Regions from separate parts of the Heyndrickxia acidicola genome, predicted to be linked through region 2. Evidence: riboswitches for the same ligand, from Rfam matches in the RefSeq annotation. Region 2 holds a riboswitch; each other region holds the start of a gene.
The links. A riboswitch is a leader RNA that binds a small molecule or an ion and turns the genes downstream of it on or off. The one in region 2 is predicted to bind preQ1.

Region 1 (11,092 bases), 210 kb from region 2:
CCACACACCACAGCCAGCATATCCTCATTACCCATTCCCATATGTGCGATCCCAGTGGAAGGGCACACAAAAAAGGCTTTTCAAATTCTAATGGTTTTGAAATTGATGATGGCTCTCAAAACGTTTGGCTTGTGAACAATTCTTCAGCACGCTGTTTTGGAGGCGTTGAAATCAAGGCACACCATAACTCTTCTGCAGCGAGTAATGTACAAATTATTGGACACTTTTCTTTCCATGATAATCGCTCTTATAATTTCCGCCATATAGGCCACCATTACAAGGAACATCCAGAATCCAAAACAGCCTACAATATCATGGCTACCAGTATTGTGGCGATGGCCCCTGTGTTTTCGGATCTTTATACTGATTCAAGTCCACGTGGGATGGTCATCTCTGCCTATCGAAATGTCGCAATCAATCATTTCACCTTAATTGGCGATCGGAATTATGATTATAAAAAAAATCCTGTTCTTGCTATACAATATCGTGCACAAAATATTAGGCTTCAGAATGTTTCATTTCGCGATTTTAGTACAGCAGGCACAGACCTGAAAGTATTCGGAGGAGACAATCATGCAGATCAGGTTATTCTTTCAAACATAACTATTGACCATTCCTCTCCCAAAGGAATTGATATTGGTGCAAACGTCCATGCATCGATCAAAAATGTAAAAGCTGACTGCGAACAAGGCGAATATGGAATGAAATCTGTAAATCCAGTGGCACACGCCTCGTCTCTCGAGATACAGGGATATAAGATTCCTATTTCAATAGCCGGAAAAACATCCAATAGAATCTTATAGGTGCATTGTTGTATTGACATGCCGTTTTAATGTACGATAAGATATTTTTTTGATCTTATTCCTCACGTGGTTCGAAACCATCCCACGTTAAAAAACTAAGGAGTGGAATCTTTCAATGAACACAAAAACACTTGCTGTAAACGGCATTGTGGCAGCTCTCTATGTTGTAATTTCTTTTATTATTCAGCCTATTGCCTTTGGCCGTTTCCAATTTCGCGTTCCCGAAATATTTAATCATCTGATTGTTTTCAATAAAAAATATTTCTTCGGAATCGTTATTGGCGTCTTTTTAGCCAATTTATTTTTCTCTCCAATGGTCGCTTATGATCTTGTTTTTGGAGTAGGACAGTCTGCCATATCTCTTTTAATCACGATGGCTACTTCCCGTTTTATCAAAACCACTTGGGCCAGGATGCTCGTAAACACTGTAGTGTTTACTATAACAATGTTCCTGATTGCACTGGAGCTTCATCTTGCCTTTCATCTCCCTTTTATAGCTACATGGCTTGTTACAGCTATCGGGGAATTTGCGGTATTGGTAATTGGGGCACCCATTATGTATTTAATTAATAAAAGAGTTGATTTTGAAAAAATCATAGAAGCCTAACAGCAGGCTGACTCAAAAAGGCTAACATCAAACGCCTTAGAGTCAGCTTTTTTTATACCTTTCCTTTTCTTGGACAGCCGAAAAGCATTTTTCTAAAGAAAGGAAGACAGTTTACTAGTTCTGTCTTTGTCCATTCTGATAACATAGAATGGAAGAATATGAGACGAGGTGACAGCATGGCAAAAAGAAAAGTAGTCATAACACAGAATATTGATGAAAACTATATCAATGCAATACGAGAGCTGCTGCAGGATTGGGAGGTTATAGCCGGAAAGGATTCTTCTATCTGGAGTAATCATATCAAGGATGCAGAAATCATTGTTGGCTGGAAGAAGGAACTAGCATCCAGTGTATCGGAACAGGAATCAAAGGTACGCTGGATTCAAACCTGGAGTGCGGGCGTTGATAGCCTTCCGCTCGAAAAGCTTGAAGCCAGAGACATCCAATTAACCAGCGCAAACGGCGTGCATGCTTATCCTATTTCTGAAACAATCTTTGCTTTAATGCTTTCACTAACAAGGAAGATTCCTGAATATGTTCGGAATCAACAAAAGAAAAAATGGGACCATAGCGGTCTGAAGCTAGAAATTCACGAAAAAACAATCGGCATTTTGGGAATCGGCGCTATTGGTAAAGAAACCGCTAAAATAGCAAAAGCATTTGGTATGAGGGTCATTGGTGTACGCAATTCCCTTAAAAATGAAGAAAATGTGGACAAAATAGCTGTGATGGATGAGCTTCATTCTGTACTGCCAGAATGTGATTATGTAGTCAATACATTGCCCTTAACAAATAATACCCGCAATGTCTTTGGGGCAAAAGAGTTTTCTCTTATGAAGATTTCAGCCTTCTTTATTAACATCGGACGCGGGGAGACAGTAGTTGAAAAAGAACTCATACATGCCCTGCAAGAAGAGCAAATTGCCGGTGCAGGATTGGATGTCTTTGAAAACGAGCCACTGGATCAGGCAAGTCCTCTTTGGGATATGGAGAATGTTATCATAACGCCTCATACTGCCGGCTCTACAGAATATTATGATAAACGAGTGCTGGAAGACATTTTTATTCCAAATCTCAAAAACTACTTAACAGAAAGCAAGCCCTTTATCAATGTAGTAGACTATGGAAAAGGGTATTAAGAAAAGCAGAAAGCCCCTGCTTTTCCGCAAATCAATAGGAAGAGGCTGACTCAAAAGGCGGTTATAAGCGGCCTTTTGAGTCACCTCTTTTTTATTTTTGGACAGAAAAAGGAAAAGGGTAGAAGAACAATTAATGCGAATATAGCATGGTGTCTCTGACAAAAATTTATTTGAGCAGAAAAGAACAAACAGGTTGAATAGCAATGACATCTGCAGAGGAATTCAATAGCAGAATGATCGGGGCACTCCACCATATCTCTGTTAGAGCCAGGAATAGAAACGAATCCAAAGTTGATTTGAGCGGATACACGAGACTCCTGCAGGATCAGCGTGTTTCGGGAGACCCCGCAGGAGCTTGCTATGATGAGGCTCCCCAACCGCCCCGCGGAAAGCGAGTGCCTGCAGCGGAAATCAACCAGCAGGATGATCATACCGCTGCCTATATCTATGTCCATTCCCAATTTGGATTTAATTCTAAGGTTGATTGAAGCGGAAGGCACGAGACTCCTGCGGGATCAGCCGGCCTTTGGGAGACCCCGAAGGAGCCTGCTATGATGAGGCTCCCAACCGCCCCGGGGAAAGCGAGTGCCTGCAGCGGAAATCAACCAGCAGGATGGTCAGAACGCTGCCTATATCTCCTCTTATGTAGCGAAGATATGGAAGATTCCATACCTTCTCAGATAGTCTTATTGTCTTTTTACATGTGACCATAATAACCGCCATGGCCCATTGGGTGATAATAACCATGGTGATAACCAGGATAATAGGGATGATAATGGTGATGGTAATACGGATGGTGACCATGATAATATCCCATAGGTTGAGAATAATAAGGATGGCCAGGATAATGGCTGTATCCCATCGGCTGATAAATATATGGAGGCATACACTCACCTCCTCTCATTTTTTTCTTTATACTGTATGTGCTTCTTTAAATTTTGGAGGCTTTTCTCATTTAAAATTGGGCTGACGCCTATGAAATATTTTAAAAATCATCAAAATTACTCTATTATATTTCAAAATTATTTCAACGCACCGCTCCTCTTCCATAACGGCGGAATCAACCCATATTATTCCGTTTTTTTGCGGGGTCTTAGCTTAAAACTGCTGATAATCAAGGAATTAATTTGCTATAAGTTAAGTTTTTGTGGTCTTTTCCTGTAAAATCCAACTATTGAACCATTTACTTTATGTTAAATTTTCATGACAAAAACGATTTTGTTTTAATAGTTTTGTAACCTTTCCTTGCGTTTTTTATGATATAAATGTAACTACGAAGAAAGGGGTTGTTTTATGCAGTACATAAGACGCAGTTTTGTCACATTTTTAACAATCGTATTATGTATTTCGGCCACCATCGGAGTATACGCAAAAACAAATCAATCAACATTACATAACGCACAAAATAAGCTTGAACAAAATCAAACATTGATTCAAAACAAGGAAGCACAAAAGCAACAAGTTAGCCAAGAAATGAATCAAGCCCAGCAAGAATGGAACTCAATACAAGCTGTTATAGATAAAAATAAACAAGATGTTGCTGTAACTGAGCAAAAAATAAAGCAAACCAATCAATTAATTGAACAGAAAAAAGAAGAGATTGTGAAGCTTGAGGATAAGGTCCTTGCTCGAAAAAATATTATTAAAGAACGTCTGGTTGCACTTCAGCAAAGCGATAGAATTAATATTGTCATTGACACCCTGCTGAATGCTGATAGTTTTGGAGACTTTGTAAACCGTATCAGTGCCGTTAGCACTCTGTTTAATGCAGATGATGATATTATTAAAGAACAAAAAGACGACATTGCCAAAATACAAGAAGACAAAAAAGCCATTGATAAAAAACAAGCTTCTCTTCAAGAGGATCAATCTCAATTGCTTGCTAAGCAAAACGAGCTTCAGGCAAATCTTAAAGCGAAGCAAATGAAATTAAACGAGCTTAAATCCAGTTATTCCAGCATTAATAAGGATTTATCTGCTGCAAATCAAAGTAAATCCAGCCTGCAGGCTAAAATCAGTGACATTCAATCCGCTTTACAGAAAGAAGAACAAGCTGCACAAGCACAAGCAAAACAGATTGCAGTACAGCCGGCAAACCAGACCCCGCCACAATCCGTTTCAAATGACAGCAGCCCTTCTGGCAGTAAAGAATTTTATGTCACTGCAACAGCATACAGCCATGATGATACAAAAGGTGATATCACCACACTAGGCTATAATATAGCAACCAACCCAAACATGAAGCTTATTGCAGTTGATCCAAGTGTCATTCCGCTTGGCAAAAAAGTATGGGTAGAAGGCTACGGAATTGCCATTGCTGGTGATACGGGCGGAGCCATTCAAGGAAACCGCATTGATATCTTAATGCCAAACTCACAGGCTGCCCTAAACTTTGGCCGCCAAACTGTAAAAGTTATCATTTTAAATTAGAAAACAAAAAAACAAGTCAGATGTCCCGCAGACACCTGACTTGTTTTTTGCCTTTATTTTAAGATAAGAAGTGAAATGTTTTATTAAATCAATTATTAACATAGGGTAGTCTCTGTCCAGCTCCAGCGCCTTTCGTCTAGTGGATTTCTACGTCTCCTCCCTGCGATAAGTCAACATCAGCTCGTGAACGGCCTCGCTGTGTTTCCTTTATCTCAGTCGCAGACTATGAAATCCATACGCCGATGTGCAAGGCGCCTGCGCTTTTCTTGTTAGCTAAAAAAAGATTGAATTGCCCGGATGATACGGGTCCATAGCGATAAACTCTGATTTTGTCTGGTGTTGGGCACAGTATTAATGACAGAAGAATTGGAAGAAGCTGATGTATTTATTACAGAACTTGAGCTTGAATCTGTATCATTGGTTACAGCCGTTTTCACAGTCGGTGTCACCACTTGTTTATCAAAAACCAAAACATAGGTTTTACGTTCAGTCCCCTTTGTCACAACGATAGGAATGATCGTTTTAGCTTGGTCTGCACCAATGGCAATGGTATCATCACTGCTTCCCTGAATATCAGCGGATGCCCCGCTGTCACTCGGTACAGCTTGAATAGTTACCTTATCAATATCACTTGTTAATGCAATATGGTACGTATACTCATTCGGTTTAAACTCCTTGTTCCAGGTACCTGCTGAAACCGTTAATCCTGATAGATTTGCTGCACTATTTACCGTTTGATTGTTTTGAGAGCCGCCTCCTGCTGTTCCCAGGAAACCAGCTGTCCTGCTATTTGCATTCGTGATGGTGCCTGCACTCATATTTTGGTAGTGAGTCGTGTATTGACTGCTTTTACTTCCACTCCCAAAGCTTCTTTCTGAACTGTTATGGCTGGCAGGAGCAGACTTGCCCTTCCAGCCTGTATCAGAAGAGGGCTTTCCTTTTGGGTTCCCAGAATAGCCCCCCGGTTTCCCGGAATAGCCCCCTGCCCCTGGTTTTCCTGCCCCTTTTCCATGCGACGGAGAAGGATTACTGACAGGCTTCTTTCCATGCCCGTTATCCGTACCAGGAGAAAGAACGGCCCGTACGACTGAAAGGGTATACACTCTCTCTGCTCCATTTTCGGCCGTAATCTTAATATTTACGGAAGATTTGCCTTGTGGAACATCCACTTTTATCCCATTACCTTCATCCTTTTTACCATTTACCGTAACACTGGCCGTGCTGTCTTCGAGCTCTGTACCAATAATAAGAGAAGAAGTATTTTCATCCAGATTAACATCGTAAGCAGTGACGTTTGCTTGGAATGAAGGCGATAGTTTTCCTGCTGAAATCTTTATATCTTTAAGAATGTTATCGCTGCTTTTTTGCCGTGTAACGATTAGCTGATAGGTGGATGTTACGACTTGGTCACTGCTCTCTATTTGGATTGTAAACTCGTTTGTTCCTGTTTGCAGGGGGAAATCAGATGCGAGACCATTTTGAACTTCTTGATCATTCACTTTGATCATTGCTTGTGGATCTCCGCTTTTTAGCAGCAGGCTTATTTTGTCTGTATTATTAACCACAGTATCGGTATATGTAGCTGGTTGAGAAGAAAGGCCAAGCTTACTCCCATTTACTTCAATATCCGTTAAAGCTTCTGGGGACTCTTGTGTACCATCCACATTTGAGCTGCCGTTGCCTGTCCCTGCAGTTATTGATCCTGCTGTGCCTGAAGCAGCCGTATTCGGTATCACAGAAGCATACGCCCCGGGCACCGAAATTGTTCCAAATCCGACCAGCGACGAAACTAATACCACCTTTACGCCATTACTCACCAGTTTATTTGAATTCACTTTCATCTCTCTCCATTCAGCCCATTTGTTTCTTTCATGGTATCCTTTCATCCTTAATTTTTTCTTAAATTCACCTAGGGATTAATGTAGCAAATTTCGACGGTTTTCCTTTTGACTTATATTGATAATTCCACCTTTATTATCTATATTTTGTTCTTAATAAAATTTTAACGTTACATTCACTTTTTCTTCATTTCTCTTTTTTACACTTATAAATGGCAGGACGGCAATAGGGGCCGTCACTTCCGGCAGCGAAGGATGGGGCTGGCGGTTTTCATTTTAAAAAATATACACGGTTTTAGGAAATAGAAGCAGCTGCTTCCGGCTTTTCAGCAAACATGTCTATGCTGCAGGGCTGTGTGAAATGTCTTGTTTTCTTATTAAAAAAAATTGATAAAAAAGGAAAAGCTTGCCCAATAATGGCAAGCTCTTCTTTATATCTCGGCAATTTTTAAAAAACAAAGACTATTTATTAAAACCTTGCTTTTTTCTACGTCTGAATCCCTTTTCTTCTCAGCCATGATGAAGCATCAGTGTGATATAAAGCCCGATTAAAGCTAAAAGCAAAGTAGGAATGGTAAGAATAATCCCTGTTTTAATATAGGTACCCCAAGTGATTTTCACACCTTTTCCAGCTAATATATGGAGCCAAAGAAGTGTTGCAAGCGAGCCAATCGGTGTCATCTTTGGCCCCAGGTCTGTCCCAATAATATTGGAGTAGATAAACCCTTCCCGCATAATGCTGCTCACATGGACACCTGATATGGCGAGCGCATCAATTAAAACAGTCGGCAGATTATTCATGACAGAAGATAAAAATGCGGATACAAAACCCATCGTCAGTATGCCCGCAAGAAGTCCATGATGTGAAGAAGCCTCAATCAGATCACCAAGCATAGTTGTCAACCCGGCATTACGAAGCCCATATACGACGATGTACATACCAATTGAAAAAAACACTATGGCCCAAGGTGCATTTCTTAGGACAGCCTTTGTATGAATGACAGGACTTTTCCGGCTCATTACCAGAAAAAATATTGCGACAACCCCTGAAATAAGCGAAACTGGAATCCTGTAGGCTGGTCCGATAAAGTAGCCGATTAATAATATTGAAAGCACCAGCCAGGAAAACCTGAACATTTCTTTATCTTTAATAGCTTTCGAAGGTTTTTTTAAAACCGATGGATCAAATGATTTTGGAATACTTTTTCTATAAAAAAGATAAAGGAATAGCATGCTTGCCCCTAGTGAAAACAGATTGGGGACAGCCATTTTTGCAGCATACTTCAGAAATGGAATATGAAAAAAATCTGCTGTCACAATATTTGTTAGGTTACTGACTACAAAAGGAAGTGAAGTAGTATCCGCAATAAAGCCGCTTGCCATGACAAAAGGGATAACCATTTTCAAGTCAAACTTCAATTGTTTGACCATGGTAAGCACAATCGGTGTCAGGATCAGGGCAGCACCGTCATTTGCAAATAAGGCAGCTACAACAGCACCTAATGTCGAGATGAGAATAAACATTTTTTTGCCGTTTCCTTTGGCAGCATTAGCCGTATGCAGCGCTGCCCATTCAAAAAAGCCAATTTCATCTAATATGAGGGAAATGATAATGAGGGCAACAAAGGTCAGCGTGGCATCCCAAACAACATCAACCACCCTTACTACATCGTGCAGGCTCACTACTTTAAAAAGCAAAGCAAGAACTGCCCCGCCGCATGCAGACCAGCCGATAGAAAGACCCTTGGGCTGCCAAATAACAAACAGTAACGTCAATAAAAAAATAATAATAGCAGATATAATTGTAAACATACTAAAACTCCTGACATTTAAGTTCATACTATATAGCTTTTGCCAGTTAATTTTCTACTAAAAAACCTGACCTTATGCAACCAAATTATTGCTCTATTAATATTAGATTGCTTTTTTGATTCCTGCAAGTAAAGCTGTTGGATTTGATGCTATGGGTATTGAAACTTTATATCCACAATATTTGTGCTCCCAAACAAATAAAGGGAACAACAGCTATTTGTTGCTCCCTTTGTTTCCTGATTATTTGCTTCTTAACCGTACTTCTGATTTAATACGAATGTTTGTCAGCAGCCTCTTAGCTTATTATATTCGCTTTCCAGTACAATAATGGGCAATTCGTAAAGCTGTTTATCAAACAGCTTATAAATACCATTTTTAATTAGTTCATTGATCAATGTGCCTTTCTTCTTTTCATCCTTTACAGCCATTCTAAATCACCTTTCTGTCTTATATGAACATTCATTAATTTTAATGTAAGAAAGTGTTTTTTATTATATAAGTCCCATAATCTTTTAAATTAATTACACCAAGGTTATCTTACCCAACTTAAAACTCCCTTAATCCTTTTAAAGTAAAATTTCTCTCAGCTATTTTGAACATAACGCAGCAGATTATAAGCCTCTTTACCAGCCAAGCTTGCTAATTGTTCCCAAATCATATCTCTTTTTATATCCAATTCAACTATTTTTTTGGCTAATTCAATGGCTTCTTTACTTATCATACTAAGGTTTCTCCTTTCGTTCTTTGCCTCAGCTAATTATCCCTGCCATATCCCTATGTCTATAAGGCGATGATTATTCTTCTGATTGCACAATTTTCTGTTGACAGAATTATCTTAACTTATAAAGAATAGTTCTTCACTTGATGTGTAAGAGTGTCTTCCCTTGTTTTTTAAAGGCTGTTTTCGCATAGATTGTTGCTTTACGTACAAAGGATTATCCATGTGTCCTTTTTAAATGATGTTAGAGACTCTTGCTTTTTATGTTTTGGCTTACATCAAGGGCTTCGTTGTTTTGACACCCTTTATAACTTTGGCACGTTTTCTTTTCCTCATCAAAACTTTGAATTTGCTGCTAAAATGCTGACACCCCCGGACTTCTAACAGCCAGGGGGGAAATGTATATTCGATAACAAGTCATATTCTAAGTGTATTTACTAAATCGATCATAGCTTCAAAGTCAAATGCTTTTGTTTCCTTCGCCCTCTCCGCACATGCTGCTATACTGGCTAATGTCTTTACACTTTCACTTGGATAGCTGCCTACTGCACTTTCTGCTGAAAGCATGACAGCATTTGTTCCATCCAATACAGCTTGAAACACATCTGTTACTTCTGCCCTGGTTGGCAGTGGATTTTCCACCATTGACTGGAGCATTTGAGTTGCGGTGATAACAAATTTCCCTTTTAGTCTGCACTCATGAATCATTGCTTTTTGCAAGAGCGGAATCCACTCAAATGGAAGCTCCACCCCAAGATCCCCGCGGGCAATCATTACTGCATTTGCCTCATCGCAGATTTCTCTGAAATGATGAACGGCTTGTATGGTTTCAATTTTTGCTATTAATAATGGACAGACTTTTTTCATACCATTTATAAAGTTTCGCACTTCCTTGAGATGGTCTGCTCTACGGACAAAGGAGCAGGAAATAAAGTCAACATCCTTTTCTACAAGAAATTCTATGTCGCTTTTATCCTTTTCTGTTATAGCAGGCAATTGTGTCTCTATTCCCGGCAGATTCACTCCCTTATGCGAAGAAATTTCACCGCCTGATGTAATTTCAGCCGAAACAGTTGTTTGGGTGACATCTTTTACTTTTAATGCCACTGCTCCATCATTCATTAAGATTCGATCCCCTCGCTTTACATCCTTTACTAGTCCCTTATAATCGACACTGGCTTCCTTCTCATTGCCCGCTATTTCCTCAATCGAAAGTGTAAATGGATGCCCTGGCTGCAGCATTACTTTTTCTCCCTCAATTTGTCCCAGTCTTATTTTAGGACCCTGAAGATCTGCGAGAATCTTAATTTCTCCTTTATTTTCACGGTTTAATTCTTTTATAAAGCAAATCACCCTTGCATGGCTTTCATGGCTTCCATGTGACATATTCAGCCTGGCAATAGTCATCCCATGCCTCCAGAGACTTTCTAGAGCTTTTTTGCTCTCACTGGACGGCCCAATCGTACAAACTCGATCAATGGTCATTTTCTCTCTCCTTCATTCAGATTGTACTTTTATGTTTCCCGAAAGCCGCTTTTTATTTAGCTAAAATATAAACTGTTTTCCTTGGCAGAAAAATAGTTTATTTACTCAATTATTATTTAAGTAAAATAATTATTTCGAACTATGACTCTTTACACAAATCTTCTCCTTTCATACCCGTATTTATAAGAAAAAAGGTCAATCACTTATTCCCAATTTGGGGCTTTATGCCATTTTTTTGAAAGATAACATACAATTATTTG
Region 2 (11,092 bases):
GATGAATCCTTAAGACCGATAATGAACTGATTGCCAAGAGGGGGGAGGGCACGGCGAAATGCTTGGGGAAGAATGATACGACGCATCGTCATCGCCTTGGTCATTCCCAGAGAACGGCCGGCTTCCATTTGCCCTTTATCAATCGACTGAATCGTTCCGCGGAAAATTTCTGCAATATATGCACCGTTGTGAAAGGCTAAAGCCAGTGCTGCTGCCCAGAAATCAGGGATGAGAAAAATGCCGCTTATGCCGAAATATAATATGAAAATCTGGACTATTAAAGGAGTTCCCCTGACCAGGTAAATATAAATATCGGATATGTATCCAAGAGGTTTCACATTTGAAAGCTTTAATAATGCAAAGATGAGGCCAATTATAATTCCGATTAATATAGAGACAATCGTCAGCTCAAAGGTAAGCAGCATAGCATGGAGAAATACTCCTTTACTGCTTCCCAGTACATTTAAAACGTGCTGGATATTAGGCAAAATGAATAACATCCTTTCTGCTATATAATTTAATTTTTAGGCTTGGAGGTGATGTCTTGTCCAAAATACTTCATGCTGATTTTCCTTAAAGTCCCGTTTTTTCTTAAATCCTCGAGTGCTTTATTGACCAATTTAAGAAGGCCGGGATTATCTTTAGGAACGACAACCGCCTGTTCGCTGCGCTCAATAAGCTGTTTACCTTTTACTTTAATGCCATCTTTAATGGCTGTTTTTCCGGTAACAAAGTCAGTAATAACAGCATCATGCCTTCCAGAGCTCAAGGCTTCCAAAGCTGTAATGTCGCTATCATACACCTTCACATTATTGGTATATTTCATTGCCAAATCTGCGTAAGTCGATCCTTTTGCTGCTGCCACTTCTTTGCCCTTTAAATCACTGATTGATTGTATACTGCTGTTAGGCCGTGTGAAAATTTGGGGACCGGAATAGTAGTAGGGCGTTGAAAAAAGTACTTGTTCTGCCCGTTGCGGTGTAATTGTATGGCTGGCAACCGCAATATCGGCCCTGCCGGATTTAACTGACTCAACAATGCCTTTAAAAGTAATTCTCTTCGGTACAGGTTTCAGGCCGAGATCTTTAGCGATGGCATCTCCAACCTCTACATCGAATCCTGTCATGGTCATATCTTTTTTTACATAACTAAATGGCTTGAACTCACCTGAGGCAGTGAAAACAAGTTCATTTTTATGTATAAGCTTAGCTCCGCCTGGAAGCTGTTCTTTTTTAGCACAGGCAGATAAAATGCTAATGAGAAGCACTAAAATGCTTAGTATGGCTGTATTTTTCCTCATTCATCCATCTCTCCTTCCTTGCATAAGCAAATGCAGGGTACCAGACCTTGCTAACTAATTACCCTTAAACAGCTTGAATAATCATTTAATTGCGAAGGCATACGTGAGGATATATGGGTTTCTTTAGAGAAGGTTCTGTCCATTTGCACTCCAGCCGTTCAAAATTACGAATGGCTGAAATGAGCATTTATCTTTTCCAGAACTTTAAGTAAAACAGCTAAAATGCAGAAAAACCATTTATAGGAAGTTCTTAAATTTGTTCAGATAATTGCAGTATAGAAGATTTCATGTTACATTTAATTCATAGTTATTTTATAGGAAATGAGGGGAATTAGGGTGGGCAGAGAGTTTAATCAGCTTTTTGATGAATGGTCTCATTCTTATGATGAAACTGTTAATGGAAATGATCCAGAATATGAAGAAGTATTCGAAGATTATGATATAATTTTATCGAAGGTAGCCGAAAAGGCAGGCGGTACGGTTATCGAATTTGGAGTCGGTACAGGCAACCTTACTCAAAGGCTCGTGGAAAGAGGATTAAAGGTTATCGGGATTGAACCCAATGAAAAAATGAGAAGTATCGCAGGCGGAAAGCTGCCCGATGTTACAATAATAGATGGAGATTTTCAGGACTTCCAAGTGAATATTCCTGTGCACACGCTTGTCAGCACATATGCATTCCACCATTTAACAGATGAAGAAAAAGGAATAGCCATAAGGGAATACAGCAGGCTGCTTCCTGAGAATGGACGAATCATTTTTGCTGACACCATTTTTGAAACAGAGGAAGCAAAGAAACAAATGATTCGGGAATCAGAGGAAAGAGGATTTACGAGACTGGCAGAAGATTTACAGAGAGAATATTATACGACTATAGCAGTCTTGCAAAATATATTGATAGAAAATGGGTTCAATGCAACTTTTACAAAATTAAATCGATTTGTATGGCTGCTGGATGCAGTAAAAGAAGGGAGAGATTAATATGACTGAACAAAAGAAAATGAACGTAGAAAGCTTTAATTTAGACCATACAAAGGTAAAAGCGCCTTATGTCCGCCTTGCAGGAGTAAAAGAGGGGATAAAGGGAGATGTTATTCATAAGTATGATGTCCGCTTTTGCCAGCCGAACAAAGAGCATATGGAAATGCCTGCCCTTCATTCACTTGAGCACTTAATGGCGGAGCTAAGCAGAAACCATTCAGACAAAATCGTTGACATCAGCCCAATGGGATGCCAAACTGGTTTCTACGTCTCTTTAATCAATCACGATGATTATGAGGATGTTCTGGCCTTATTAGAAAAAACGTTGAAAGATGTTCAGGAAGCAACGGAAGTTCCTGCATGCAATGAGGTTCAATGCGGATGGGCAGCAAGCCACAGCCTTGAAGGCGCTAAAGAACTGGCAGCCAAAATGCTTTCAAAACGTGATGAGTGGAAGGAAATTTTTGCTTAAGTTGAGGGATACGAATGAAGTATGCAAAAAATGTACATGAGCTGATTGGAAATACACCCCTTGTAGAAATTACTTCTTTTCCGTTGCCGGAGGGTGTCCGTTTATTTGCAAAACTGGAATATTTTAATCCGGGCGGAAGTGTTAAAGACCGGCTTGGCCAGTACCTTTTAAAAAGGGCTTTTGCGGACGGAAAGCTGAAAGAGGGCGGAACCATTATTGAGCCTACAGCAGGAAATACAGGTATCGGCCTGGCTCTTGCAGCTATTCAGTTCAAGGTAAATGCCATATTTGTTGTCCCCGAAAAGTTCAGTATGGAAAAGCAGACGCTTATGAGAGCACTTGGTGCCAGGATAGTGAATACTCCAACTGAAAGAGGAATGGCTGGAGCGATTGCAAAAGCAAAAGAACTGCTTGATACTATACCTGATGCTTTTTATCCCGGACAATTCCAAAACGCAGCAAATCCGGATACTTATTATGAAAGCCTTGGCCCTGAATTGTATAAGGATCTGGACGGACATATTGATATCTTTATAGCTGGAGCCGGCTCTGGCGGAACATTTATGGGGACATCGCGTTATTTAAAAGAAAAAATTCCCCATATTAAAACGGTCATTGTGGAGCCGGAGGGTTCCATTTTAAATGGAGGAAAATCCGGTCCCCATCGCACAGAGGGGATTGGGATGGAATTTTTGCCTCCATTTATGGAAAAGTCGTATTTTGATCAAATCTATACAATTCCAGATGACGTTGCTTTTGCTAGGCTTGCAGATGCAGCACGTCAAGAAGGCCTGCTGGTTGGAAGTTCCTCGGGTGCTGCATTGGAAGCTGCTTTAAGAGAAGCGGAGCAGGCAAAGCCTGGAACAAACATTGTCACGATTTTTGCTGATAGCAGCGAGCGGTATATCAGCAGCGGTATTTATTCATAGGGTCTGTTAAAGCCTAAATGTTGAGAATTAACCAAAGGTGATTGGAATAATAAGCGAAACTTCCTGCAGGCAAAGCGCTGAGGAGGAAAGCCAGCCCCCGGAGCGTAAATCAACAGGCAAGATTGACAGAGCTTATTCATAAAAGGCCATTCGTTTGGATAAGAAGGCCAGTTAAAAGGTGGGAAAAACATTGCGTAAAAAAACAAAGTTTATTCATGGCGGTATCAGCCGTGATCCTTATACAGGTGCTGTATCAACTCCTATTTATCAAGTTAGTACTTATAAGCAGGATGGAGTCGGCAATTTTAAATACGAATACTCTAGGACGGGAAATCCAACACGTGAGTCCCTTGAAAAGCTTATTGCAGACATTGAAGGCGGAAGCCGCGGATTCGCTTTTGGCTCCGGTATGGCGGCTATTACTGCGGTCATACAGCTCTTTTCTGCAGGTGACCACATCATTGCAACCGATGATGTTTACGGCGGAACATTCCGTGTCATGACAAAGGTTTTAAATCGTTTCCATATAGAAGTTACCTTTGTGGATACAAGTGATTTGGAAAAAGTGAAAGAGGCTATAAAACCTAATACCAAGGCTATCTATGTTGAAACGCCTACGAATCCTTTATTGAAAATTACCGATTTGAAAGCGATTGGCGAATTGTCCAAAGAAAAAGGCTTGAAATTTATCGTGGACAATACCTTCAGTACGCCTTATTGGCAAAACCCGATAAAGCTGGGTGCTGATATTGTTCTTCACAGTGCAACAAAATATCTTGGCGGACATAGTGATGTCGTGGCAGGACTAGTTGTTGTAAATGATGAGGCTTTGGGAAATGATCTTCATTTTGTTCAAAACTCAACAGGCGGAATTCTTGGGCCGCAGGATAGCTGGCTTTTGATTCGCGGAATCAAAACATTGGGAATCCGCATGGAGGAAATTGAACAAAATACGCTTGAAGTGGTTAAATTCCTTCAAAAACACTCTGCTGTCCAAAAGATCTACTATCCGGGTTTAGCAGAGCATCCGGGCCATGAGATTCATAAATCTCAGTCTGAAGGCTTTGGAGGCATGATTTCCTTTACAGTTGAAAGTGAAGAAAAAGCATTAGATGTGGTTAAAAAAGTACATTACTTTACCCTTGCTGAAAGTCTTGGGGCAGTGGAAAGCTTAATTTCCGTCCCTCCTTTAATGACCCATGCATCCATTCCGCGTGAACGCAGGCACGAACTTGGAATTGAAGATGGATTGATCCGTATCTCAGTCGGAATTGAAGATATTGAGGATCTTCTTGAAGATTTAGAGGCTGCATTACAATAGCAAAAAGAATGCCGTTCCGTATAATCGGAACGGTTTTTTTCATTCAGCCACAAAAATAGGATAACGAAAATGAAACTTTTATACGTTAGAGCGTAAAAGGGGTCTGACCCCTTTAGTGGAGTAAAGGATTTAGATATATAATTTCTTGCGTGCTTATTGTAAGATAGTTTTATAAATATTATGAATTTTCGATAAGTGGAGGTGCGATATGGATACTATGCCTTCAATGACAGATTCACCATTGTGGGACCGAATGGGAGAAACCAAGCTTGAAAAAAACTATCGTTTGGATTTACGTGAGAAGTATTCCGAAAAGGAATACAACAAGTATATGAAAAAAAATCATGTACTTGATTGGTCGCAGCTTACTTGGAAGGAAGTAGGGAAACCCTTTGAAGTGAAAAACATGTCAAAGCACCGGAAACAATGGGAAAAGGAAAACAGCGGTTCCATGCCTGTTAAAACATCATGGGAGTATTTTAATAAGGCTTTTCATGAATGGTTTGCAAAGGATGTTCCAAAGGAGATTCAGGAAACGAAAACGGCATTTCTGCATAGTTTGACTGCTTTCAGTCCGGCAGACGTTAAAATGGCACTTGGAGAAATGGTAAAGATACGATTGTGGAATTTTGCCCATAGAATTGAAGACGGTATATGGGACCCGCGAGGCAAAAGAGAGCTATTTTCAGGTTTGGATGTGCAAAAACCGAGAATTCTTTTTCTTGGTGCAGCGGAAGGCTATGAAGCCATGCAGCTTGCAGCCATGTATCCTGGTGCAGACATTGTAATGGTCGACTATGATCCGTTTTGCAGGGATGTCCGATTTGGAGAATTTCCGGACGCATATCCTTTTTTAGGCTCCAATCAGGCTACTGGATCAAATAAAATTTATTATAAGAATGACTTTAAAGTGGAATATATAGTAGATGATATACGCAGCCTTCCTTTTGGAAATGAGTTCGATATTGTTCTCTCTGTTGGATTAATTGAACACTTTCCGGATGAACATAAGCCTGAAGCGATCAATTGGCATCGGAAATTCCTTAAGCCATCGGGCTATGCTGTTATGACAACACCCAGGAGCCAGCTTCGCTCAAAGCTTTATTATCAGATTATGGCTGATGTCATGAATCATACTTATCGTGAACTTATGACGGTAGAGCAAATGGGAATGTATATTTATGAAAGCGGTTTCGATATTTTAAGCCATGGCTATATAAAAGTGCATAATGCAGTCATTGCTAAGCCCAGATAACGAAATTATAGACATTTTCCGAAAAATCCATTCCCAGCGTTCTTAGATTGATTGATATTTAGTATTAAAATGATGTCTGTTATGTATAAATATAGGAAGAGATCTTCCTATACATAGTTGGAATAGAAATAAAGAGGGGGAATGAAAATGCTTGGATTCATACAAAGAATAGGCAAATCATTAATGCTGCCGATTGCAACGTTGCCGGCTGCAGCATTGCTGCTCCGTCTCGGACAGCCTGACTTGCTGAATATCCCTTTTATAGCTGCCTCAGGAAATGCTATATTTGGAAACTTGCCGGTCATCTTTGCTATTGGGATTGCGATTGGCTTCGCGAAAGGCAATAATGGCGCAGCCGGGCTGGCTGGTGCGATTGGATATTTTGTATTGAGCAGCGGAGCAACGGCTCTTAATAAAACCATCGATTTGGGAGTTTTAGGCGGTATTATTGCCGGGATTGTGGCTGGCCTTTTATATAATCGTTTTCATAATATTAAGCTCCCGGATTGGCTCGCTTTTTTCGGGGGAAAACGGTTTGTCCCGATTATTACGGCTGGTTCCATGCTTGTTTTAGGCTTTATATTTGGATATCTATGGCCATTTGTACAGGCAGGAATCAACAAACTGGGTATTTGGATTATTGATGCAGGTCCGTGGGGAGTGGCAATCTACGGACTTTTAAACAGGCTTCTGATTCCACTAGGACTGCACCATGTTCTTAACAGCTTCCCGTGGTTTATCTTTGGAAGCTATAAATATCAAGGAGTAGTTTACCATGGGGATATTGCGCGATTCCTGCATCATGACCCAACTGCAGGGCATTTTATGACGGGCTTTTTCCCAATCATGATGTTTGGCCTTCCAGCCGCATGTTTAGCCATGATTGCAGCTGCTAAGCCGGAACGCAGGAAAGCTGTTACAGGGATGCTTCTCGGAATTGCCTTAACGGCTTTTGTTACAGGAGTAACAGAACCAATTGAGTTCTCTTTCATGTTCTTATCACCTGTTCTATATGGAATTCATGCTGTTTTAACAGCCATTTCAATGGCACTGACCTATGTACTTGGAATTCGAGACGGTTTTGGATTTTCAGCAGGCGCTATTGATTATGTATTAAACTTTAAAATTGCTGAAAAACCGTTACTGCTTCTTTTGGTAGGTATCGTCTATGCAGTTATCTACTTTGTCATTTTCTATTTCCTAATCAAAAAACTGAATTTGAAAACACCTGGACGTGAAGATGAAGAGGATTTGGAAGAAGAAGGAATGGAAAGCGTTAGAGGAAATGATAAGTACGATATTATGGCTTCTCATTTTATTCAGGATATCGGCGGTAAAGGCAACATTACAAACATTGATAACTGTGCAACAAGGCTGCGTCTTGAGGTGAAGGATGCAGGAGCTGTTGACAGTTCGGCTTTAAAACGCCATGGCGCAAAAGGGTATATGAAAATTAATAATCGCAATATACAAATTATCGTGGGGACACATGTTGAGTTTGTCGCGGAGGCCATGAAACGAAATGAGGGAAATACAGTTCCTGTAAAGGATGAAACAGTGGTCGAAAATCTATCCGCACCGGTAAGTTCCGAGTCAAAAGCAGAATTCATCATGCCAATAGATGGTGAAATTGTATCACTCGAGATTGTTCCTGATGATGTTTTCTCCCAAAAAATGATGGGGGATGGTTTTGCGATTAATCCATCCGGCACGGTTCTGGTTTCTCCAGTAAATGGTACCGTTACAAGTGTATTTCCGACCAAGCATGCAATTGGCATTACAAGTGATGAGGGTGCAGAAATATTAATCCATATTGGGGTTGATACGGTAAAACTGAATGGAGAAGGTTTTACAGCGTATGTCAGCACAGGAGATAAGGTGAAAGTCGGCCAGCGCTTGGTAGAGGTTGATTTTGAAAGTTTAAAATCAAAAGTACCTTCAATTTTAACACCTATTATTTTTACAAATGCTGAATATGTGAATGTACTGGAATATAAGCATTATAAGCAAGGGGAAAAGGTGAAGATAGAATACAGGTAATGATTTTCTATTGACGAATGTGCTGTTCTTCTATATTCTATAAATAAAAATAAATGCCCGCGCACAAACGGGAGAGGTTCATAGCTGATACCCTCTATAAAAAACTATGGATACCTGAAATAAAGCCATATCCATAACGGATGTGGCTTTTCTTTTTATCCACATTTATGTTGGTTTACTACTAGAGATCTTCAGTTGAATGGGAAAAATATTCATTGAACCCTCTCATGAAATGTAAAGGTACATTTTGAAGGAGGACTTTTTTATGGCAGGAAGAACAGAAAAAGAAGGATTAAAGGATTTAACATTGTTAGGGAATCAAAATACTCAATATTCTTTTGCATATGCTCCGGAAGTATTGGAATCAGTAGATAATATGCATCCTGAGCGGGACTACTTTGTAAAGTTTAACTGTCCGGAATTCACAAGCCTGTGTCCAATTACGAGCCAGCCTGACTTTGCGACAATGTATATCAGCTATATCCCAAATCAAAAAATTGTGGAAAGCAAGTCCTTAAAGCTGTATTTATTTAGTTTCCGCAATCATGGCGATTTTCACGAGGACTGTGTAAATATCATTATGAACGATTTAATTAAGCTGCTTGACCCCCGTTATATTGAAGTATGGGGTAAGTTCACTCCTCGTGGGGGTATTTCCATCGATCCGTATTGCAATTATGGAAAGCCAGGTACAAAATACGAGAAGATGGCGGATCACAGGTTAATGAATCACGATATGTATCCAGAAAAAGTGGACAATCGTTAAAGAGTGAAGATGCCTCTCATACAGTGTGGGGAGCTTCAGATTCATTGTTTTATTTCCAATAAAAGCTTATTCGATAGAAAAAGCCTTTTCCCTATTTAAATTCTAGGGAAAAGGCTTTTTATTTCTCTCTGTTTTCCAGCAGGTTGATTATCGCTGGAGGCAAGTTGAACTGAATTTTAACTTACCATGCGTGTAATTCGCTTTTTCTTCCAAACCCATTGATAATACCCATATTGCAGCATGAGGCTCACAATAAAGGCAGCGGGATAACCAATCCAGATACCTTTAATACCGAGAGTGGTGTGAAAAGACAGGATATACGCAATAGGAACCTCAACAAGCCAAATGGAGATAACACTAAAAATTGTTGGCCATAACACAGTACCGCTCGCCCGCATGGTAGCCCCGATGATTTGCGTATTTCCAAAGATAAGATAGCTCCATAAAGTAATCATTAAAAGCTGTTGGGCGATATCAAGGGTAAGCTGGTTCGTTATAAACCACGCAAGAATGTCTTTTGAGAACAGGTAGACAAGTACGATGAGCACCCCGCCAATAATATAATTTAAAGCCACTCCTGCATGAATAACCTTTTTTAACCTATCAAATTGATTGGCACCAATGGACTGTGCAGCAAAGATAGAGACCGCGATTCCAAGACTGATTGCCGGTGTTTGGACATAGCTTGCTACCTGGTTGACAGCCCCATAGGCTGCAGTTGCATCTGATCCGTAATGATTAACAAAACTGATGACAGCAATCTCTGATAATGAAACTAGAATCATGTTAATGCTTGCAGGAATTGACAGTCTCAGTAAAAGCTTGAGCAACTGGCCCTCCATTCGCAAATGCTTCCGGACCGATGCATCAAACTGGAGAGGGTTGCGCTTTATGCGGAGGTAGAAGATTAAAATAATAAAGGTCAAAATCGTCGAGATCACAGATGCATATGCGGCGCCGTATATACCTAGCTTCGGAAAGCCCATCCATCCGAATATGAGCAATGGAAGCAGAATTAGATTAAGCGCCGTACTGACAATGAGAAAATAGAAAGGCGTTTTGGAATCCCCTGTACCCCTAAGGAATGTGGTGTACGCAAAATACAAAAACATAAAAGGCATAGACCAAAATAAAATTCGTGCATAATGAACACTAGTCGGAAGAATATTCACAGGGGTGCCGATCAGGCGCAGCAGGTCTGTGGTAAAGGTCCCCCCCAGCACTGCAAGTACCAAGCCCAGTAAAAAAGTGAAGGAGAGGGTGGTACCAACAATGGCTTTCAAGCGTTCTTCATTACGGGCTCCAAATGCCTGACCTATCAATATAGAGCTGCCGGACCCTACCCCAATAGCAAAGGAAACGAGCAGAAAAAACAGAGGAAAGAAGGCAGAGAGGGCAGCCAAAGCATTTACACCAAGTGAACGGCCGACCACGATACTGCCGACCAGCTGGCCGATTGACTGTAAGGCATTGCTGAGGATCAGCGGAATTAAAAAAGCGGCCATTAACTTCCAAATGGGCTTTTCGGCAGAATGATTGCCGTGGTGATGTTCGGGTTCACCTTTGTTTAAGGGATCTTTTGTACTCAACTGTGACTCCTCCTTTTGTTATTAAAAGTGATAAGGTTAATGGATAATTATAATAATAATGAAAAATTTGCGAAAAGTCATTTACATTAAAGGGAAATGTTTAATAAATAATCATAAAAACCGTGTTTATATAACTGTATTATAATTAAAGATAATTTATATCTATACATTTATAGATATTATTATATATTGTTTATATTTATTGCGATGCTTTGATGCTTTATTGTGCAAAAGGGGTCAGACCCCTTTTGTGCTTTAGTGTGTTAAATTTCTCTAAAGGTACCATAAAAAAATCACTCCAGGGGGACAGGAGTGATTTTTTTAAGGGAAGAATTAAATGAATTATTTACCAATGTAGTCTCTGGCTATCTCTAGCGCCTACACCCCTATCGGCTAGCGAATTCCTATGCCTCCTCCCTGCGATAAGGAAACATCAGGT
Region 3 (11,092 bases), 1.8 Mb from region 2:
TTGGTAATATTCCAGTGGGAGGCATTCCATTCCACACGATCATTTTCTAAAAGAAAAATTTGGGGAGATTCATGCTTAATCCCAAATATTTCTGTAATTTTGTTTGAAACAGGTCGGTCCTCTATCACTTTAACAAGCGCAGCAGGAATATCCTTACTGGCTGTAAACGATTGAAATTCCTTATAAGCATTGGCGCTTATAGGACATGTTGTACTATGCTTAAAAAGCAGTTTTTTACCTGGTTCTTGAACAAAGGCATTCAACTCTTCTTCTGACTGAAGATGTTTTAAAGACATATAGCTTCCTCCTTGTTTTTCCATCCAAATGTTATGTTCTACAAAGAATATCGTTTAATCGTTTACTTAACTTTATCACAAAAATTAATCGAAATTCCAATCATTCGTCCTGAACAGGCTAAGTGAATGGGACGAAAGCAAAAAAATAATCAAACTAATCTTCTTTCTGCCTTTCTTCTAAAACAAGGCTGGCTCCCGCCTCCTCGATGGCTGGATCAAAATATTGAATAACCTGTACAAATTCACGGAGTTCCACTTCACCCTTTTTGGTAAGATAATATGTACCCCTTTTAACCCTTTCAAACCATCCGTAGTAATTTTTATTTAATATAGATAACGTCTTGTCACCTGTTCCCATTTGCCTTAAAATCTTTGGCGATAATGGTCCATATCGTTCCAGACACCTGGCAATATGAATGCATGCTTCTTTGTATGCGGTCATGATTTTGGTATTGCTGCTTCCTCCTATATTATAATCGCCGTGCCTTCCTTTTATTTCAGACAGCAGTGCTATTCTTTTTTTCTTGCCCTGCTGCAGGCTTCTTTTGCGATTAAATTCACCTGGGTGAAGCTTGATTTCCATTGTTGTTCCGCTCTTTTGAAAAGATACGAGAATAAGTCCAAGCTCCAGTCTTTTAATTAAATGGCAAATATCCATCCACTTTTTTGACCGGAGATTATAGGACGGTTTAGGTACGGCTATATAGACTTGATCGGTTATGCGCTGTCTTTTTGCAGCCTGAACTAAAAGCTCAATATTTAAATGAAGCTTTAATTCTACTATAATCAACTCATTTTCCTTAACTGCCGTTAAATCACAGTCATTCACTTCACCGTACACATCATATCCAAGCTTTTTAAAATGCTGTTGTATCGGCTTATATAAATCTACCTCGTATCTTTTTACCTTATTCGCTGCCATTTCATTACAACTCCTGAATCTTTGTCAAAAATAAAGATTGTTTTCGGATAGATCGTTTCTTTTTGTACAAAAAATCAATCCGTATGCTGCCTATCTTTACGGTATCTTTTTTGTTAACTATTTAAAGAATATAATATAGAGCCTGTATTTTTTATTTTTTTATGTCAAATAGCAACAAAGTTTACAAAAAAATCCTTAATAAAAATTCTGCCAATAAATATAATCTTTCTGGAAAAACTACTATAGAATTGCAAACGATAGGAGATGATTGCTACATGAAAAAAATAGTTCAATGTTTGTTCATTACCACTATATGCTCGAGTTTTTTTATATTAAATGTTAAAGGAGACATTATAAACAGACAGAATAACAGAATCCATTTTAACATACTGGCTCCTAAGAAGGTTGAAAAAGATTGGCGTGTTCATGTCCAAGCTGTACCGAATGGCAGAGATCCTTCTACCCATAAAGTCATTTTTAGATTTATGGATAAAAATTTCAGATACTTAATCCTTGGAATGGAAGAAAGCAAGCAGGAAAATCGCCGCCTTTCTGTTCCAAGAGGAGGGGAGGAGGTTCATTTTAACGGACAAACAGGCATCTTTATGAAATGGGATAATTCCGGAGAAATGAACCGAGACGGCAAATCTGTATCCGGTGGGCTTCTAGAATGGAACCAGGATGGAACTCATATTAAGATGGCTAGCGCAAAGCTTACAAAGGCACAGCTAATTAGGCTTGCGGCATCCTGCCAAACACTTTCAGACTAAAAAGGCTGACCGCCATAATAGATTCGTCTATCAGCTAGTTCTTTATTTTCATTTCATTACTATATCAATGGACAATCAAACAATCATTCCTTCTATTTCGTCATAGTATGTGGATAAATTGATGAAAGGAATGAATTAAGAATGGAATCTCACTGTTTATGCTGCAGGCTTCTTGAAATTTCAAAAAAAAATATCCGCTGTATCAAGCGAATTCATAAGGAAGTTCACCACTCCCTTATGCGAGTATGCGATTCTGGTACACCTTGTTTACCATGCAGAATTGGTAAAATAGTATTGGAGACTACAGAAGATATATTTCCTTGCTTAAAGAGCTGTTAATCCTAGTAAATCGAAACGCCTGCTCTCTTTCTTCATCACAAAAAAGGATGTATCCTAAGCACATAAACAGGGTACATCCTTTTTCTATGGATAATCTCTTTAGCCCACTAAAGGGGTCAGACCACTTTTGCGCTTTAAAGCACAAAAGTATATTCCTGTTGGCTTTATTTTGTATGGCTTCTATCATACTCAGCCCCTTCATGAATTCTGAGCTGCTGCTCTGCAAATTCACGATATAGCTGGTGGGTTTTTATGAGTTCTTGATGTGTACCCTTTCCCGTAATCCTTCCTTTTTCAAAAAAGAAAATCATATTAGCATCCACTACAGTTGAGAGGCGATGGGCAATTACTAGAGTTGTTCTTCCGTTCATCAGATTCTTCAGAGCTTTTTGAACAACAACCTCAGACTTGCTGTCCAGGCTTGAAGTCGCTTCATCAAGCATCAAAATCTTCGGGTCTCTAAGTAATGCTCTGGCAATCGCCAGTCTTTGCCTTTGACCTCCAGATAATTTAATTCCACGTTCTCCTACCTCGGTATCCAAACCTTTGGGAAGTGCTTGAATAAAATCATCTGCATAAGCCATTCGTGCCGCCTCTATCAGTTTTTCGCTGGTAACATCATCTCCCTCCAGTCCATAACATATATTATCGCGAATGGTCCCTGAAATAAGGGGACTATCCTGGGGAACATAGCCAATTTGTCTTCTCCAGGAGCTTAATGAAAATTGGTGAATGGACTGCCTGCCTAAACGGATGCTGCCTTTTACTGGATTATAAAAACGTTCAAGAAGAGAAAAAAGGGTCGTTTTACCGCTTCCGCTAGGACCCACTATAGCTGTTACCTCACCTGGCTGAATCGTTAAACTAATATTTTTCAATACTTCTTTCCCATTTTTATACGAAAAAGTGATGTCATCAAAGATAATCTCCTGTTGGATCTGCCCTACTACTTTTCCATCCTGTTTTTCCTCAGGCTCCTTGTTTAAAATAGTAATAATCCGTTCTGTAGCACCGATTGCTTTTTGAAATTGTGTAAAAAAGCTTGTCAGCTGTCCAAGTGGCATTATGATTTGGAACATATACAAAATAAATGCGACCAAATCACCTGCTGTAATCGCCCCCTCTGAAACTCTCATTCCTCCATACCCTAAAATTACAACTAGCAAAGCCATAATGATAAGTGACATTAAAGGCGAAATGAGAGCCTGCACCCTTGCCTCTTTCAATCCAAATTCAAATAACTTGGTTATACCGTTGAATCCTTTCTGGTATTCAGCCGGCTCTGCATTAGAGGATTTTACCAGCCTGATTTCCGAGAGAACCTGATTCAAGGTGGAGGTAAAGCTTGCTGTTTCATTCTGCGTGTCTTTCGAAATTCTGTGCATCATTCTACCGAGAGGCATCATACACGCAAACGAAAGCGGAATGGCGATGAACATGACTAGTGTCATTTTCCAATCAAGCAGTAACATGACGACAATAGAGCCCACAATAGAAATAATACCCGTAAGAAAATTGGACAAATGATCAGTTATTAAAGTTCTCACAACACCTGTATCATTAGTCATTCTGCTTACGGTATCACCCGTTTCATGGTCATCATAAAAGGAAACGGGGAGTATAATAAGCTTTTTCCATAGGCGATCTCTTATTCCTGCCACAACAGACTGCCCTGCTTGATTTAATAGGTAAATACTGACCCCGCTTGAAATGGCCTGAATGATGATAGCAGCTCCAAGTAAAAGCATCTCTCCTCTGCCAATGGAGCTGAATGAAAAATGATTAATTAAATTCTTTGTGAAAATAGGGACCAATAGGCCTGCTAATGTGGTACTGATACTTAAAACAAGAGCCAGAATTAAAAGTCTGCGGGAGGGTTTGGTTTGTCTAATCAGCTGTATAAACGGTTTCCAGTTTTTAATTTTTCTATTCTTAACCTCTTTCAATGACAGCATCCTTTCTCAAATCGTCTATATACTTTCCTTCCTAGATCCCCTTACTTTTTTTATGTAACCTCATTATATACGACTGCTGTGCTGCCTACACATTATTTACTGGAACGAGATTTTCAAAGTTTTGTCCAAAAGAAAAGCGATTGTCACTTATAACTAGAAGTTTAGTTCGTCATTCCACCTCCAGCTCCTCTTGCATAAAACGCTTTCTCAGTTCACAAGTTTTCATACCGATCCTCACTTTTTAAAATCAAAAGAAGTGTCTCTTTTCGTAAACTTTGTTGCTAATTGACATAAAAAATGATTTAAAATCATGATTTAGTATTAAAAGATGTGAATAGCTTACGAAAAAAATGCACAAAGACAGACAACATACGGAATAATGCCTTGTACGTAATGAAACAAACTATACGAAAACAGCCAAAGAAAAACAGACACAGTTTCATGTGCCTGTTTTATCTGCTTATACTCCCCTTTTATTCCCCCAAATAAGGGTATGCAGCTGTGGTAGTACTTTCACGTTATTCATCTCAGCATCTTCCACGACAAGCTCTATTAAGTCTTCATACTTTCCTAAAAGCCTTGTCAGTAATGACTCATTATTGAATGTATGAACATCATCATTACCTACCTGGAGGAAAAACGGTGCTGCAGGGTATCGCTTATGAACAATTTTAGCAAACTCATAATCTTCCTGATTAAAAACAACAACCTTTAAGCTGACTCTGTGACGGAAATTCAGTCTATTAAGATTTTGAAAGATAGAATCAAGCTTATCAAAGTCTGTTTGCATTTTGGAGCTTGGCGGTTTAGGGGATATAGTTAAGTCGTCAATATCCAAAAACCAATCCTGCCATTTCGTCCCTTGTGTCTCGAGCCCCATTTGAATATGGTTATCCTTCATTAATTGCACAAATCCGCCCAAATTCTTAATTAATGCAGGGTTTCCTCCAGAGATCGTGACAAAGGAAAAGCGATTTCCTCCAATTTCCTGCAGCCTTTTCCATATTTCCTCCGGTTCAAGCATCATAATTTGATCCTTGGCAGAGCCGTCCCATGTAAATGCTGAATCACACCAGGCACAGGAATAATCACACCCTGCAGTCCTAATAAACATCGTTTTTTGCCCAATCACCATACCTTCACCTTGAACAGTGGGGCCGAAAATTTCAAGTACTGGTATTTTATTAGCCAATCTCCATCCACTCCCGTCTTGCCTCTGCATAGCTTGTTGGCGTTTCGTATAACCGGACAAATTCAAGACGGGTATCTGCTTCCGGGGTTGATTTTGAATAATCTTGAAGTGCAGACTGCATTTTTTCAAATATCCAAACGACCATGTTTTCAGCCGTAGTATTCATGAGTGGTAGGGTTTCATTCAAGTATCGATGATCCAGATAAATTTCAATTTCCTTTTTCCAAATATCCTTAATATCACCAAAATCAATGACTAATCCCCGATAGTCAGTACAGCCGCTCACCCCAAATATGACTTTATAGGTATGGCCGTGAAGGTTTTTGCATTTCCCCTCATATTCATGTAGATGATGGGAGGCATCAAAAGTAAACTCTTTGCTCACGAGCACTCTCTTAGAGTGGTACTTCAGCTGCTCTTTTGTTATGTCTTTGTTGTATTTTTGCAAGTGATCCACTATGCGAAACTCAGTCATCTTACTTGCCTCCCCTGCTGGCCAAATAGTCTTCAAGCCCTCTTTGGCGAAGCTTGCATGCAGGGCATTCACCGCAACCGTCGGAAATAACGCCGTTGTAGCAGGTTAATGTTTTTTCACGAACAAATTGGAAAGCATCCAGTTGGTCTGCGAGCTCCCAGGTTTCTGCTTTGTTCAGCCACATTAATGGGGTATGGATGGCAAATTGCCCGTCCATCGCAAGATTTAATGTGACATTCATTGATTTTATAAACACATCCCTGCAGTCTGGATAGCCGCTGAAATCCGTCTCACACACACCAGTTACGATATGGTCAGCCTTGATTTGGCTTGCCAGAACTCCTGCGAAGGAAAGAAATAATAAATTACGTCCAGGTACAAAAGTGGATGGAAGTCCCCCTTCTTCACCATCTTTAACTTCAATATCCCCGCGGGTTAAAGCACTGGGTGCAAGCTGATTTAATAATGACATATCTAAAATATGATGCTTAACTCCCAGTTCTTTTGCAATATTTTGAGCACATTCTATTTCAAGACTATGCCTTTGATTGTAGTTGAATGTTACTGCTTCAACATAATCAAAATTTTTCATAGCCCAAAATAAACATGTGGTGCTGTCCTGCCCGCCGCTAAAAACGACTAGCGCTCGTTTGTTTTTCATTTCAAATACTCCTTTTAACAGAAAAACAGCACTACTAAGATAGCAGTGCTGTTCTCTTAGTTTTTTTGAGAGGGTAGCTAGAACCTCTTGCCGCCATTGCGGCTTCTTATTTTCCCTTTATACTATATCATACTCTTGGGTGAACGTTTAGATGACAGTATTTTCCGAAAATACACAATTGCTATTACCCCTATCTGCATTTTGGACTTGTGCTTACATCGGGAGACTAGTAAGCTGCTCCTGTAGTTATCTGGTCACTTTCGCTTTAAACAATATTCAATGTAAGTTGATTCCAATGCAGGTACTCACTCTTCATACTATGTTCAGAACCTTCCAGCCTACTAAGTTCTTTTTTATATCGTATCTCCCTTTAGAGTATAGCAGACTGTAAACATCGTTTTCTGTATGTTGTACTGTATTTCTAAGGGATTTAGTGGTACCCTTTCTCACCAAAAGGTTTGATTTGATCCATCCATTTTTCAAGAAGCTTTATTAATGCATATTTTTTATCAATATTGCCATTGTCGTCCTTTAACGTTTCTAAAATTTCAAAAGCAAATGCTTCCTTTCCATAGGTGTTCCATTCCTTTTGCAAAGCCTTGTTGGTTTCCGTCCCCATTTCAAGGGAGAATTTTTTTCCTGTAAGTGTTTTGAAATTTCGGGTGCTGCTAATATATACTTTATCATTTTCCAGATTTCTAATCTGATAAACGCCCGCTTCTATCTTGGCCTCTTTAAATTGCTGCTTCAGTTCCTTTTTTCGTTCCATTTGCTATACCCCTTTCTCAATTTTTAACCCAATATGCACTCCCGTCTGGCTTCCGGTCAATAAATTCATATTCTATGAGATAACGCCGGATAAGGACATAGTCATCAAATGCGGATTTTAATACTTCATTGAGTTCTTTTTCGTTATATTTTTGTTTAGGGTCCAATCGTTTCACGATTTCTCTGAGAACCACCCATCTGGCCTTTTCTTTTGGCGGAAAAGCTTTTAATAGTCCATTGATTCCGTTTGGAAAGAACTTTTGAATGATCTTCTCTGCTTCTGTTTCTGTAACGTTAAATCTTTCATCTACGTTTTTTGCTGTTTTAGGCAACGGCAGAATGGCTGGCCCTTGAAGATTATTTTCTTTTAATAGCTCCATTAAGGTAAGGAAAATTTTAGCCTGCCTCTCTTTTTCCTTCAGTGAAAAACGGTGGTTTCTGATGGTCGACGCACTTCCAATTCCAAGCTCTGTTTGCACCTCTGCATCACTTTTCCCCTCAAAAAACAGCCTTAAGAGATGATTTTGATGTTCTGTAAGTCCAGTTAATTTTTTATCGAGATGGACAAGATAATGAAAAACAGATTCATGGGCAGCTCTGATATGGACTTGCATATATTTTTCTGCCTGATACCATCTTGTCTCATAGGGATACACTAACCCCTTTTCAATTTTTTCACCGCACAGCAAGCAGACATAATCATCTTCTGCCTCTATATAACCATTTTTAAGATCCTCTAAAGAGGACTCCCAAAACGTTTGATCTAAATCCATAAAAAATAAACACTCCTATAAAATACCTTAATTATAACAAACAATTTACATTATTGTTTAGAAAAAATCAATAACCGAAATAAAAAAAGATATCTGTATACAAAATCATTTAATTACAATATTCAGATGATTACAAACAACAAGCACACAAAATGGCTTGGAGAAAAGCGCCAAGCCGTTTTGTTTACACTATTTATGTGAATGAACAGAATTTTCATTCGTCTGCCCACTCGCTTTATCATTTATTTTCTTAATTCTGCTTCACGCAGTGCAACCCTGCGAATTTTTCCTGAGTCTGTTTTCGGAAGATCCTTGACAAAATCGATTAAACGAGGGTATTTATAAGGCGCGGTCATGCTTTTAACAAAGGCTTGAAGACTTTTGACGAGCTCCTGGCTGCTTTCATTCTCATCCTTTAAAACGATAAAAGCCTTGACAACATTTCCACGGATTTCATCTGGACTGGCTACAACAGCACATTCCTTAACAGATGGATGCTTCATTAGCGCATCTTCCACTTCAAAAGGTCCAATCGTATAGCCAGAGCTGATGATAACATCATCACTTCTTCCTTGGAACCAGAAATATCCATCCTCATCCTGAGAAGCACGGTCCCCCGTTAAGTAAAATTCTCCCCTCATCGCTTTCGCTGTTTTTTCAGCGTCCTTGTAATAAAGCTTAAATAAGGCAGGAAAATCTCTTCTGACAGCTATATTGCCAACAACTCCACTTTTTACAGGGTTTCCTTCATTATCAACTATCTGAACGGTTCCTGGGATAATGGCTTTTCCCATAGAACCAAGTCTAAGCTCCATGCCTTTAAGATTTCCGATTAACAACGTACTTTCCGTCTGACCATAACCATCACGAATGATGAAATTGAATTGATTTTTAAAGACATCAATCACTTCCCTATTCAGTGCCTCACCTGCAGATACCGCACTGTGCAAATGAGAAAGATTATAACGAGAAAGATCGTCGAGCTTCGCCATCATCCTGTATTCCGTTGGTGTGCAGCACAAGACATTTATCTTCTGCTCTTCCAAAAGCTCCAGATATTTTTCCGGATTGAACCTTCCATTGTAAACAAATCCAGTGGCACCAGAACCAAGGATAGATAAAAATGGGGTCCATACCCATTTTTGCCAGCCAGGCGCAGCTGTGGCCCACACAATATCCTCCTTGCCAATATTCAGCCATAATGAAGCAGCACTGCGAATATGGGCATATCCCCATCCATGGCTGTGAACGACGGCTTTAGGCTGTCCGGTAGTACCTGATGTATATGAAAATAATGCATAGTCATCCTTTTGAGTGGCAGTTATCTTAAACTCATCTGACTCTGGAAGCGCCATTTTTTCCATTGAAAGCCAGCCTTCTACTTCTTTGCCGAACGCAATTTTATATTGAAGGGAAGGAGATGTCTCCATTTTATTAAATTCATTTACAAAGGCATGATAAACAATCACAGCCTTTGCTTTTGAATGGTTTACCCTATATACGAGGTCTTTTGCTCTTAGCATTTCTGAGCATGGAATCATTATAATGCCAGACTTTAAGCACGCTAAATAGATTGAGTAGGATTCAAAAATCTTGGTGGTCATGATTAACACTCGATCGCCCTTTTGGATGCCGAGCTTTGAAAAAGCATTGGCCAGCTTATTAGCGTATCGAATAAGTTCAGCATATGTAACCGTCTTTTGATTTCCTTCTTCATCTCTAAGAATTAAAGCCTTTTTATCCGAAAAATGGGTCTCTATTTCTTGAGCTATATTATAATGTTCCGGTGCAATAAGCGATTGTATATCCAATTTTTATCCTCTTTCTTATATATAGTTTTTATAATAATTTTTTAATCAAATAAATCATGATACAAATAGCCGGCCGCAGAAAGAGAGTCCTGCAGAGTAAATTAACCAGCAGAATGATATAGAGCAAGATCCATGTTAAAGTATAAGCCCGATGTAATTTGAACTCAATGTTGATTGAAGCGAAAGGCACGAGACTCCTGATGTAATTTGAACTCAATGTTGATTGAAGCGAAAGGCACGAGACTCCTGCGGGAAAAGCGTGTAAGGGGAGTCCTCGCAGGAGCTTGCGACGAGGAGGCTCCACTACCGCCCGCGGAAAGCGAGTGCCTGTAGCGTAAATCAACCAGCAGGACGTTTATAGCAATATCCATGGTTAAGCAAAAGCCTAATGTTAAATTACATTCAATGTTAACTGAAGCAAAAAGAAAGGCTCAGAAAAAGCAACAATATTTTTATTGTACTAAAAGTCATCCTTGATTTAAAGTTTTTAAGCTTATGTATAAATTTTTTTCTAAAAACACTTTATAATTCAATAATTCACAATTCACACATAAAATTTGATATAATATATACAAAATAAAAAATCCTTTTGCATAATGAAAAGGCACAAATATAGGCAGGTGCTAAAATGGAAGCTGTGTTGCTGATTGATATTACAGAAGATTTTATAGAGGAAAAGGAAAAACTAAACCGTATCCGCCAAATTGTAAACGATTTCAAAAATTCCAGTAAGCCTATTATTTTTTTAAGTCATATAAAACCTGCTCCATCCTCCTTTAGTAGGTGCAGCTCGCTTTTAAATGAAGCCGATTATGTTTTAAACCAGAAAACGCCAAGCTGTTATTTTAATGCAGACTTGTCAGCCTTATTAGAAACGCTAAATGTCAATCACCTATATTTAATCGGTAATAATAAAAATTCCTGCTGCCGTTATATTGCATCTTCAGCGAAGGATAAAGGATATAATATAACGTATTGTGAAAGCGGTTTTAGCCAGTTAGAAGATTACGATACCTATGAGATGAAGGGCCTGGACTTTCTAGACTTCAGCGAACAGGAGGATATTGGATAACGACACCCATTGTGGTTAATTTGAGTAGTCCTACGGGTACTTATTCATCCTAAGGGTT

Region 1: linked by a shared signal. The riboswitch ahead of A5N88_RS12445 (QueT transporter family protein) and the one ahead of queF (preQ(1) synthase) in region 2 are both predicted to bind preQ1.
Region 3: linked by a shared signal. The riboswitch ahead of queC (7-cyano-7-deazaguanine synthase QueC) and the one ahead of queF (preQ(1) synthase) in region 2 are both predicted to bind preQ1.

The regions. Positions count from the first base shown of each region.
Region 1 is NZ_KV440953.1:2,660,820-2,671,911, forward strand. It holds gene A5N88_RS12440 (glycosyl hydrolase family 28-related protein) at 1-803, shown strand, start outside; PreQ1 riboswitch class I at 864-908, shown strand; gene A5N88_RS12445 (QueT transporter family protein) at 919-1,410, shown strand; gene A5N88_RS12450 (D-2-hydroxyacid dehydrogenase) at 1,587-2,549, shown strand; gene A5N88_RS12455 (hypothetical protein) at 2,753-3,037, shown strand; gene A5N88_RS12460 (hypothetical protein) at 3,247-3,435, opposite strand; gene A5N88_RS12465 (3D domain-containing protein) at 3,843-4,979, shown strand; gene A5N88_RS12470 (cadherin-like beta sandwich domain-containing protein) at 5,249-6,814, opposite strand; gene A5N88_RS12475 (arsenic transporter) at 7,328-8,629, opposite strand; gene A5N88_RS24385 (Fur-regulated basic protein FbpA) at 8,914-9,057, opposite strand; gene ykzB (protein YkzB) at 9,213-9,350, opposite strand; gene pyk (pyruvate kinase) at 9,765-10,832, opposite strand.
Region 2 is NZ_KV440953.1:2,869,347-2,880,438, reverse strand. It holds gene A5N88_RS13495 (amino acid ABC transporter permease) at 1-500, opposite strand, end outside; gene A5N88_RS13490 (transporter substrate-binding domain-containing protein) at 518-1,300, opposite strand; gene A5N88_RS13485 (class I SAM-dependent methyltransferase) at 1,637-2,281, shown strand; gene A5N88_RS13480 (S-ribosylhomocysteine lyase) at 2,283-2,753, shown strand; gene A5N88_RS13475 (PLP-dependent cysteine synthase family protein) at 2,768-3,682, shown strand; gene A5N88_RS13470 (bifunctional cystathionine gamma-lyase/homocysteine desulfhydrase) at 3,873-5,003, shown strand; gene A5N88_RS13465 (class I SAM-dependent methyltransferase) at 5,212-6,258, shown strand; gene nagE (N-acetylglucosamine-specific PTS transporter subunit IIBC) at 6,406-8,298, shown strand; PreQ1 riboswitch class I at 8,366-8,412, shown strand; gene queF (preQ(1) synthase) at 8,564-9,064, shown strand; gene A5N88_RS13450 (MATE family efflux transporter) at 9,241-10,569, opposite strand.
Region 3 is NZ_KV440953.1:1,053,065-1,064,156, forward strand. It holds gene ytxJ (bacillithiol system redox-active protein YtxJ) at 1-296, opposite strand, end outside; gene A5N88_RS04945 (DUF2161 domain-containing phosphodiesterase) at 451-1,218, opposite strand; gene A5N88_RS24110 (DUF4367 domain-containing protein) at 1,494-1,988, shown strand; gene A5N88_RS04960 (ABC transporter ATP-binding protein) at 2,492-4,273, opposite strand; gene queE (7-carboxy-7-deazaguanine synthase QueE) at 4,743-5,474, opposite strand; gene queD (6-carboxytetrahydropterin synthase QueD) at 5,467-5,949, opposite strand; gene queC (7-cyano-7-deazaguanine synthase QueC) at 5,951-6,610, opposite strand; PreQ1 riboswitch class I at 6,661-6,703, opposite strand; gene A5N88_RS04980 (GIY-YIG nuclease family protein) at 7,041-7,379, opposite strand; gene A5N88_RS04985 (DUF2087 domain-containing protein) at 7,396-8,151, opposite strand; gene mbcS (acyl-CoA synthetase MbcS) at 8,394-9,962, opposite strand; gene A5N88_RS04995 (isochorismatase family protein) at 10,591-11,034, shown strand.